Regions from separate parts of the Pantoea sp. SGAir0430 genome, predicted to be linked through region 3. Evidence: riboswitches for the same ligand, from Rfam matches in the RefSeq annotation. Region 3 holds a riboswitch; each other region holds the start of a gene.
What was found. Region 3 has a riboswitch for thiamine pyrophosphate ahead of E7738_RS20115 (FAD-dependent oxidoreductase). Riboswitches for the same ligand answer to the same signal wherever they lie in the genome.
Positions count from the first base shown of each region.

Region 1: another riboswitch for thiamine pyrophosphate. It lies ahead of thiC (phosphomethylpyrimidine synthase ThiC); the one in region 3 lies ahead of E7738_RS20115 (FAD-dependent oxidoreductase).
Region 2: another riboswitch for thiamine pyrophosphate. It lies ahead of thiM (hydroxyethylthiazole kinase); the one in region 3 lies ahead of E7738_RS20115 (FAD-dependent oxidoreductase).

Region 1 is NZ_CP039427.1:2,673,378-2,676,620, reverse strand. Features, by position in the region: gene thiE (thiamine phosphate synthase) at 1-52, opposite strand, end outside; gene thiC (phosphomethylpyrimidine synthase ThiC) at 52-1,974, opposite strand; TPP riboswitch at 2,066-2,166, opposite strand; gene E7738_RS12715 (Rsd/AlgQ family anti-sigma factor) at 2,318-2,824, opposite strand; gene nudC (NAD(+) diphosphatase) at 2,913-3,243, shown strand, end outside.
Region 2 is NZ_CP039427.1:453,637-456,879, forward strand. Features, by position in the region: gene ahpF (alkyl hydroperoxide reductase subunit F) at 1-861, shown strand, start outside; gene E7738_RS02225 (hypothetical protein) at 914-1,111, opposite strand; TPP riboswitch at 1,457-1,553, shown strand; gene thiM (hydroxyethylthiazole kinase) at 1,587-2,372, shown strand; gene thiD (bifunctional hydroxymethylpyrimidine kinase/phosphomethylpyrimidine kinase) at 2,369-3,169, shown strand.
Region 3 is NZ_CP039428.1:251,393-254,635, reverse strand. Features, by position in the region: gene E7738_RS20130 (RES family NAD+ phosphorylase) at 1-181, opposite strand, end outside; gene E7738_RS20125 (hypothetical protein) at 174-851, opposite strand; gene E7738_RS20120 (6,7-dimethyl-8-ribityllumazine synthase) at 1,022-1,459, opposite strand; TPP riboswitch at 1,625-1,744, shown strand; gene E7738_RS20115 (FAD-dependent oxidoreductase) at 1,871-2,815, shown strand; gene thiS (sulfur carrier protein ThiS) at 2,799-2,996, shown strand; gene E7738_RS20105 (thiazole synthase) at 3,000-3,243, shown strand, end outside.

The DNA.
Region 1 (3,243 bases), on a different replicon from region 3:
CAACCGGATAGAGCCCCAGTTTTGGCGCGGTGGCAGGGAAGGCTTCAGTCATCATTTTTCCTCTTTCAGGGCATCGGCGGCGTGATACAGCTCGCCGCCACGGCTACGGAAGGCATCGGACATTTGCGCCATGCCCAGCGCTATCGGCTGGGCTTCAGCCTGCTGGCGGGCGGCAAATTCGCGCACTTCCTGGGTGATTTTCATTGAACAGAATTTGGGGCCGCACATGGAACAGAAGTGGGCCACTTTGCCGGATTCCTGCGGCAGGGTTTCGTCGTGATAGGCCCGCGCGGTATGCGGATCGAGTGCCAGATTAAACTGATCTTCCCAGCGGAACTCGAAGCGAGCTTTCGACATGGCGTTGTCGCGGATCTGCGCGCCGGGATGGCCTTTAGCCAGATCGGCTGCGTGCGCGGCGATCTTGTAGGTAATCAGCCCCTGCTTAACATCCTCTTTATTCGGCAGGCCAAGGTGCTCTTTCGGCGTGACGTAGCACAGCATCGCACAGCCAAACCAGCCGATCATGGCGGCGCCAATCCCGGAGGTAAAATGATCGTAGCCCGGCGCGATATCGGTCGTCAGCGGGCCCAGCGTATAAAACGGCGCTTCATGGCAGTGTTCCAGCTGCTCGGTCATATTGCGGCGGATCATCTGCATCGGCACGTGACCGGGGCCTTCAATCATGACCTGCACATCATATTGCCAGGCGATTTGCGTCAGCTCGCCTAAGGTACGCAGTTCGGCAAACTGGGCTTCGTCGTTGGCGTCCTGAATCGAGCCGGGACGTAAACCATCACCGAGCGATAGCGCGACATCATAGGCGGCGCAGATTTCACAGATTTCGCGGAAATGCTGGTAGAGGAAGTTTTCCTGATGATGTGACAGGCACCACTTCGCCATGATTGAGCCGCCGCGCGACACGATGCCGGTCAGCCGTTGTGCGGTCATCGGCACATAGCGCAGCAGCACGCCCGCGTGAATGGTGAAGTAATCAACGCCCTGCTCAGCCTGTTCCAGCAGGGTATCGCGGAAAATGTCCCAGTTAAGATCTTCTGCGATGCCGTTGACCTTTTCCAGCGCCTGATAGATTGGCACCGTGCCGATCGGCACCGGACTGTTGCGCAAAATCCACTCGCGCGTTTCATGGATATAGCGGCCGGTCGACAGATCCATCACGGTATCTGCCCCCCAGCGCGTGGCCCACACCAGTTTTTCCACTTCCTCTTCAATCGACGAACTTACCGCCGAGTTGCCGATGTTGGCGTTGACTTTCACCAGAAAATTGCGGCCGATGATCATCGGCTCCGATTCCGGGTGATTGATGTTGGCAGGAATGATGGCGCGGCCGCTGGCCACTTCAGCGCGCACGAATTCGGCGCTGATATTCTCCGGCAGCTGCGCACCAAAGCCGTGACCGGCGTGCTGCTGTAATAGCGTTGCACTGCGGATACGCTCACGTCCCATGTTTTCGCGCAGCGCGATGAACTCCATCTCCGGCGTGATAATGCCCTGACGCGCATAGTGCAGCTGCGTGACGCGGCGACCCGCTTTGGCCCGGCGCGGCAGCGGCAGGTGTTCAAAACGCAGATGATCCAGCCCGTCATCCGCCAGCCGCTGCTGACTGTAGCTTGAGCTGAGTGCGCTGATGGTTTCGCTGTCGTTGCGTTCGGCGATCCAGCCGGCGCGCAATTTTGCCAGACCCTGATGCACGTTGATGGTCGCGTGGGGATCGCCATAGGCACCGGCAGTGTCATACACCGGCACCGGTTCATTTTCTGCGTATTGCGGATGATCTTTGCTGCCGCCGGTGTGCGTCGGGCTGAGCTGAATTTCGCGCATCGGGACGCGGATATCCGCGCGGCTGCCGCTGATCCAGATCCGTTTGGAGTTAGGGAAGGCGGTTCCCTGGAGCGAATCGATAAATTTTTGCGCCTGCGCGCGTTGTTCACGACGTGAGGTTTTAGCATCAGACATAGCAAGTTTCCTGAAAACAAGGGGAAGCTGCTTGTCCGGAGTCCGGAAGGAGTAACAGAAACGGTGCCGGGCGCCTGACTGCACCGTGCTGATCACATCTACTCTTGTTCCCTTCGCAGGTACTAACCTGATCAGGTTCCGCGGATCCCGAATTAACGGTCTCAGCCCCTAAGGGCACTCCGACAAGTTTACGTTTTACGCGATAAGCGACTTTACTGACTGCTGCACGCTGCGCTTATATCGCAAAGTTTGATTGTGGATTGTCGTTAAAAAGACAATAAAAAAGCCCATTCAGCATAAAAGGGCTTTTCCAGAATAACAAGTCTTTTACAACTGCAGCGGTTCAGGCCGGACGAGCAATGGTGCTGTCGTTGGCCACCGGCGGGCGCGCCAGCTGGTTATCCCAGGCGAGCTGAATCAGTTTGTCTTCCAGCGTAAAGCGTGACTCCAGCGCTTCGCCCACTTCTGACAGCGCCTGCTGGAAATCCACGCAGTTGTCGTCATTAATGGCCTGCTGCAGATGGCTGTCATACAGTTGCATCAGCCGTTCAGTATTGCCTTCCAGCGCCGGATAGATCTGCGCCGCCGCAATCATCGGGCTGTCGCCGGACATCTCGCTGATGATGCGCTCGTAAACGCTGAAGTGGCCGGTAGAGAGATAGTCCACCAGACGATGGCAAAACGCATCCAGCGCCTGTTCATCCAGCGCGGTCAGCGCTTCTTTGTTCGGCTTCATGCCAATTAACTCGTAATAGGTGACGAGCAGCTGTCGACGGGCGCGCAACCATGAGTCGACTAATTCATTACCGCCACCTACACGCTCGGTCAGGTTATCTAACTGGGTAAGCATACGGGGCTCCAGGTGAGTTATAGTTGTTTATTACACACTTAACATCAGGATTTCAGCGTGCCATTTGACGCTAAGGACAACGATTAAGATGCAACGTGAGATCTCAAGCGTAGACGCTGGCTGGTGGATTGTCAGCTCCGCGCAGAAACTTTGGTTGCCGCAAGGCGAGTTGCCGCATGGCTTATCCGGCGAGTTTGGCCTGACCGGCAGCAGCGGCAGAGTGATTGGCGAGTGGCAGGGCGAAAACGTCTGGCTGGTATGCGAAGCGCGTCCGGACAATATGGCCTCGGTGCGCCAGCTGATTGACGAAGATGTCGGTCTGTTTCAGCTCGCCGGGCGCGGCGTGCAGCTGGCTGAGTTCTACCGTTCGCATCGCTGGTGCGGCTATTGCGGCCATGAAATGCAGCACAGCAAGCGCG
Region 2 (3,243 bases), on a different replicon from region 3:
CGTACCGGCCTGATGGGCGAGCGCTTTGGCGGCCAGGTGCTGGACACCGTTGACATTGAAAACTACATCTCCGTGCCGAAAACCGAAGGGGCCAAGCTCGCCGGTTCCCTGCGTGCGCACGTTGATGACTATGACGTGGACGTGATCGACACCCAGAGCGCCATCAAGCTGATTCCGGCAGCCAAAGAGGGTGGCCTGCACGCCATCGAAACCGCTTCCGGCGCAGTGCTGAAATCACGCAGCATCATCATTGCTACCGGCGCACGCTGGCGCAACATGGGCGTTCCGGGCGAAGAGCAGTATCGCACCAAAGGTGTAACCTACTGCCCGCACTGTGACGGCCCGCTGTTTAAAGGCAAACGCACGGCGGTGATCGGCGGCGGTAACTCCGGCGTTGAAGCGGCCATCGATCTGGCCGGTATTGTCGAGCACGTCACGCTGCTGGAGTTCGCCAGCGAAATGCGCGCCGATAAAGTGCTGCAGGATAAACTGCGCAGCCTGAAAAACGTCGATGTGATCCTCAACGCGCAGACCACCGAAGTGAAAGGCGACGGCAGTAAAGTTACCGGTCTGACCTACATCGACCGCAATAACCAGACCAGCCACGAACTGGCGCTGAGCGGTATCTTCGTCCAGATTGGTCTGCTGCCTAACACCAACTGGCTGGAAGGCGCGGTAGAGCGCAACCGCATGGGCGAGATCCTGATCGACGCCAAAGGCGAAACCAGCCTGAAAGGCGTATTTGCCGCCGGCGACTGCACCACGGTGCCGTACAAGCAGATCATCATTGCCAGCGGGGAAGGGGCCAAAGCGTCACTGAGCGCGTTTGATTACCTGATCCGCACCAAACCGGCTGAATAAGTTTTGCGATAGCCACGCAAGCGCCCTGCAACCTGTGTTGCGGGGCTTTTTTTTATCCCAGCCAGCGACGCGCCTGTTCATCGCTGATATCGCGATAATAAATTTTATGGATGCGCTCGCCGCAGCGTTTGCATTCGGCTTCGAGGTACGTGGAGTACCGGTAACGGCCGCCGGGGGCAACGGCGCCTTGACGGGAAATGGTGATATTGTGCCAGTGGTGCGCGTGCGGAAGAAAACTGAATAAAGTCATTAGCGATTCCGGGTGAAGGTGAAACAGCGGTCTTCAAATCCGGAAGGGAATTAGGCCGTGTTACGCCGCCGGCCGGTTTGATATTAATCAAGTTGCGCGCTTTCTCCTCTTTATTTCCCGCCTACTGCCCCGGCAGATTAAATTAACTATCCTTATGAATTTTCGGTATTTTGGGGAAATTGATCTCCATCGATTTGTTTGTATTTTCCTGATGATCAAAAAATCATGAAAATTGATGGCGCACGTATTTTTGCTCATCGTTGTCCGGCAAATAAAGCGCACCCGCCGCAGGATTTACAACTTTAAGCTGACCCTTTATGCTGTGAAGGCACGTCTGACACGGACGTGCATGACTCGGGGTGCCCTTCTTTGTGAAGGCTGAGAAATACCCGTAATACCTGATCTGGATAATGCCAGCGTAGGGAAGTCAGATGCCTGACCGCATTCGCCTTCCTGATTGCCGGTTGGGAGCCTTATGACACAGCCTGACCCTCTTTCCCCGGCGCAACTCGCGCACTCTCTGCAACTGCTGCGGCAGCAGGCACCGCTGGTGCACTGTATGACCAACGACGTGGTGCAAACCTTTACCGCCAACGTGCTGCTGGCACTGCAGGCTTCGCCCGCGATGGTGATTGATGGCGATGAAGCGGCGCAGTTTGCCGGTTTTGCCGATGCGCTGCTGATCAACGTCGGTACGTTAACCCGTGAGCGCCGCGATGCGATGCTGGCGGCGGTACAGGCCGCTAACCAGGCCGGCACACCGTGGACGCTCGATCCGGTGGCGGTAGGCGCGCTAACCCTGCGTACGGAATTCTGTCAGCAGCTGCTGAGCCTGCGACCGGCGGCCATTCGCGGCAACGCTTCAGAAATTCTCGCCTTAGCCCACCAGGGCACAGGTGGACGCGGTGTGGATAGCGCGCATCAGGCCGATGCCGCACTGAACGCTGCGCAGCAGCTGGCGCAACGCTGCACCACTATCGTCGCGGTAACCGGCGAAGTCGATTACGTCACCGATGGCCGCCAGACGCTGGCAATACCCGGCGGCAGCCCGCTAATGACGCGCGTGGTCGGCACCGGTTGTGCGCTATCCGCCGTAGTCGCGGCGTGCAGCAGCCTGCCGGGCGAGCGCATCCAGCACGTGGCAGCGGCCTGCCGCGTAATGTCACTGGCGGGAGAGCAGGCCGCGCGCAGCGTGGCAGGGCCGGGCAGCTTCGTCGCCGCTTTTCTCGATGCGCTGTGGACGCTGGAGGTGGCGGCATGAAACGCATCAATGCATTGACCATTGCCGGCACCGATCCCAGCGGTGGCGCGGGTATCCAGGCGGATCTGAAAGCGTTTTCCGCGCTCGGCGCGTACGGCACCAGCGTGATTACCGCGCTGGTGGCACAGAACACCCGCGGCGTGCAGTCGGTGTATCGCATCGAACCGGCATTTGTCGCGGCGCAACTCGACTCGGTGCTGAACGACGTGCGCATTGACGCCGCCAAAATCGGTATGCTGGCGGAGACGGCGATCGTTGAGGTGGTGGCAGAGAAGCTGAAACGCGCCAGCCTGCCGTTTGTGGTGCTGGATACGGTGATGATTGCCAAAAGCGGCGATGCGCTGCTGTCGCACGATGCGGTAGCCAGCATTCGTGAACTGCTGCTGCCGCAGGTATCGCTGATCACGCCCAATCTGCCGGAAGCCGCGGCGCTGCTGGGTTGCCGCATGGCGCAGGACGAGGCGAGTATGCTGCAGCAGGGCGATGCGCTGCTGGAACTGGGCTGCGAAGCGGTGCTGATGAAGGGCGGTCATCTCAGCGATGCGGAAAGCCCGGACTGGCTGATCACCCACGCCGGCCGCCAGCGCTTTACCGCACCGCGCGTTAACACCCGTCATACGCACGGCACTGGCTGTACGCTGTCGGCGGCGCTGGCGGCATTGCGACCGCGCCATGCGGACTGGGCGGGCACCGTAGCGGAGGCCAAGGCCTGGCTGCAGCAGGCGCTGCTACACGCCGATTCGCTGGAGGTCGGCCACGGCATTGGGCCGGTGCATCATTTCCATCAGTGGTGGTAGGGCGTAACGCCAGATTGCCGCTTTTTCACTGCGTATCCGTCTGAAAAATGGAGTCAGCAATTTGCCAGCCTGGC
Region 3 (3,243 bases):
CGGGATTGAACTGGTTGGCGGCATAATGCGACAGATGGACCCGGTGCAGAATGCTTCCTGCTGAAAGCGTAATAAATGACAGCTGAAGTAAAGCGCCTGGCAATGGCGCACCTTCTTCGGCAGTAATAACAGGCAGAGTTGATAAATCATCAGGTTGCGCCGCAGTGCTGCGCTTATCCATGCGTTATTCCTTCCATTTCATCCAGAGCGGCGTCGATGACGCGTTGCGCTTCGGTTAGCAGTAGATCCTGTGGCCGTTTGCCCGCAAGGAAACTGTTATTCGACAGAAACCACAATGCGATAGCCCAACTGTCTTTGTGTCCGGCAAAAATCCTGAGGATTTGAGCCAGTGGTTTAACCGGGCGAAAATGCGTGTCGCGATCCAGGCCATAATCGGGGAAATAATCTATCCCATTGTGATTGATGGCAAATATCTGGCCGCTTTTTTTCCATTTATTCGGCTGAGCGCTCGGATTTGTGGAACTCAACCCTGCCAGTTGCGCCACTTCTGCGGCGCTGAGCCAGTTTCCGCTCTCCAGCACGGCATTGCGCGCCTCTAGTAACATCGCCGCTTCTTTGAGTAAATGAGGCGAAGCTGGCACGCGCGGTAACATCGCACTGGCCAGTTGCTCCAGCGATTCCTGCCGCTGCCGCTGCTGAAAAATTGCAAACATGGATGAAGCGATTGCGGAAAGATTTTCTGACAGGTTGCGCAGCGTCAGCGCATCGCCTGGATGGTCGAAAGTAATGGCAACAACGTGACTGGCATGTGATTTTGACAGCCGACCCTGAATCTCCTGCGGGGTACCTGTCAGTGCAGAAACTCCGGTGTGATCTTTATCGCTAACCATCAGTTAACTCCCGCAAGGTTATTTAGGTTATCTGATTTTAAAGATATCCCGAATAACTTGCAATGGCATTGACGGTGCTGCTTTAAGTAAGCAAGAGGCGAGAGGTAAGAGGGAGCACACTGCAGGAAACGGATTGTTAAAAGTGGGAAAAGCTAACAATCCGTTTGAGGTTAGTCGATCTGTAGCTGATGAATCATCAGGGCGGCGCGGGCGGCTTCTTTGCCTTTTTTAATAAAATGTTCGGTATAGAACGCTTCAATCGCGTCGACCGGCTGAAAATTGTGCGGAGTGAGTGATACCGAAAACACCGGAACATTGGTGGCGAGCTGCACATTCATCAGGCCATCGACGACGGCCTGAGCGACAAAGTCATGGCGATAGATGCCACCGTCGACCACCAGCGCGGCGCAGACAATCGCATCAAATTTGCCGGTTTCGGCCAGGCGTTTAGCCAGCAGCGGCATTTCGAACGCGCCGGGTACGTCATAGCTTGTTAATGTATTTTCGACGCCTTGTTCTGCCAGTTCCTGCTCAAATCCCACCAGCGCGTTGTTCACGATCGCCTGATGCCATCCTGCTTTGATAAAAGCCACACGAAACTTATTCATAATGCTTCCATGATTAGCTGAAAAATTTATAAGTGAATAATAAAAAAGTCTTTTTTATCATCTGCCCACTATCCGTTTGGTATACCATATGTTGCAATTTTGATCCACAACGCGGGCAGTGCGGTTAACGTGCTGCTTGACGCCAGCCAGCGCCTGCAATACAAATAGACGCGTCGGGGGAGTCTCGCCTGAGAGACTGAGAGGCTAATAGCGCACTGCGCGGCTTAGCGACCCTTTGAACCTGACCCAGTTGATACTGGCGTAGGAAGACTGACGGCTCATGTGCAAAGCCGTCTGGCGCAAAGGCGAGCCCGATCGCTGGCGTCGATTCCCTTCACCTGTATCTGCGGGTCTCAGTTATCACTGAGAGGCCGATGTGAATTTCCCAGATTATTTACCGGAACGTTGTTCATGAGCCGCTGGAGCGTGCTCGGTAGCGGCGTGTCCGGGCTTTGTGTTGCCACGCTACTGGCTGAGCGCGGCGAAACCGTCGAGGTCATTGATGATGAAGCGCGTCAGCCTGCCTCGTGGTTTGCCGGTGGCATGCTGGCGCCGTGGTGTGAAGCAGAAAGCGCGCCAGCGGAGGTGATTACCCTCGGCCAGCATGCTGCGGCCTGGTGGCAAACGCGCTTCAGCAGCGTGGTGCATCAGGGTACGTTAGTGCTGGCACCGCCGCGTGATAACCCGGAGTTAAACCGCTTCGCGCGCATGACGACGGCGCATCAATGGGTTGATCCGGCGTCGCTTGAACCGGCGCTGGAAAACCGGTTTGCGCGCGGACTGTTTTTCCCGCGCGAAGCACATCTCGATCCGCGCCGTGCGCTGGCTGAACTGCGTGACAAACTGCTGCAGCGCGGTGTCCGCTTTGATGCGCGCCAGCCATCGGGCCGGATCATCGACTGTCGCGGTATCCATGCCAGAGCGCAGCTCTCCGGCCTGCGCGCGGTGCGTGGGGAAATGCTGATCCTGCAGAGTCATGAGGTGACATTTTCCCGGCCGATTCGTCTGCTCCATCCGCGTTTTCCCTGTTATCTGGTGCCGCGTCGCGACGGCCACTTCATGCTCGGTGCCACCATGATCGAAAGCGACGATGCCAGCGCTATCAGCGCGCGCGCCATGATGGAACTGCTCAGCGCGGCCTACACCCTCCATCCGGCGCTGGCGGAAGCGCGCGTCATCGAAAGCGGCAGCGGTCTGCGTCCGGCATGGCCGGCTAATCTGCCGGAAATCCACTATCACAACGGTATTTTTTATCTTAACGGCATGTATCGTCACGGTTTTCTGCTGGCACCAATGATGGCAGAACAGCTGATGCAGCGCCTGTCCGGGGAGGTTAGCCATGAATATTCAGCTTAACGGCCGCACCATCAGGACTGAGGCCACCAGCCTCAGCGAATTGCTGATCGAACAGCAAATCGATGCGGCCTGTGTTGCCACCGCCTGCAATGGCGATTTTGTGCCGAAAAGTCAGTATGCCAGCCTGCAGTTGCAGGAAGGCTGGCAGCTGGAAGTCCTGTCACCGATGCAGGGAGGCTGAGCGATGTTTTACGATTTCACGCCGCAGTCACGCTTGCTGCTCGGCACCGCAGGCTACCCTTCACCGGCGATTTTGCAGCAGGCGATCGCTGCCTCCGGCAGCGAAATTATCACTGTCAGCCTGCGCCGCGAAGGCACGGCGGGCGCGGCGTTTCGCGAGTTGCTGACCGGCCTGAATGTGCGCGTGCTGCCCAATACCGCTGGCTGCCACACGGTCAAAGAGGCCGTCACCACCGCGCACATGGCGC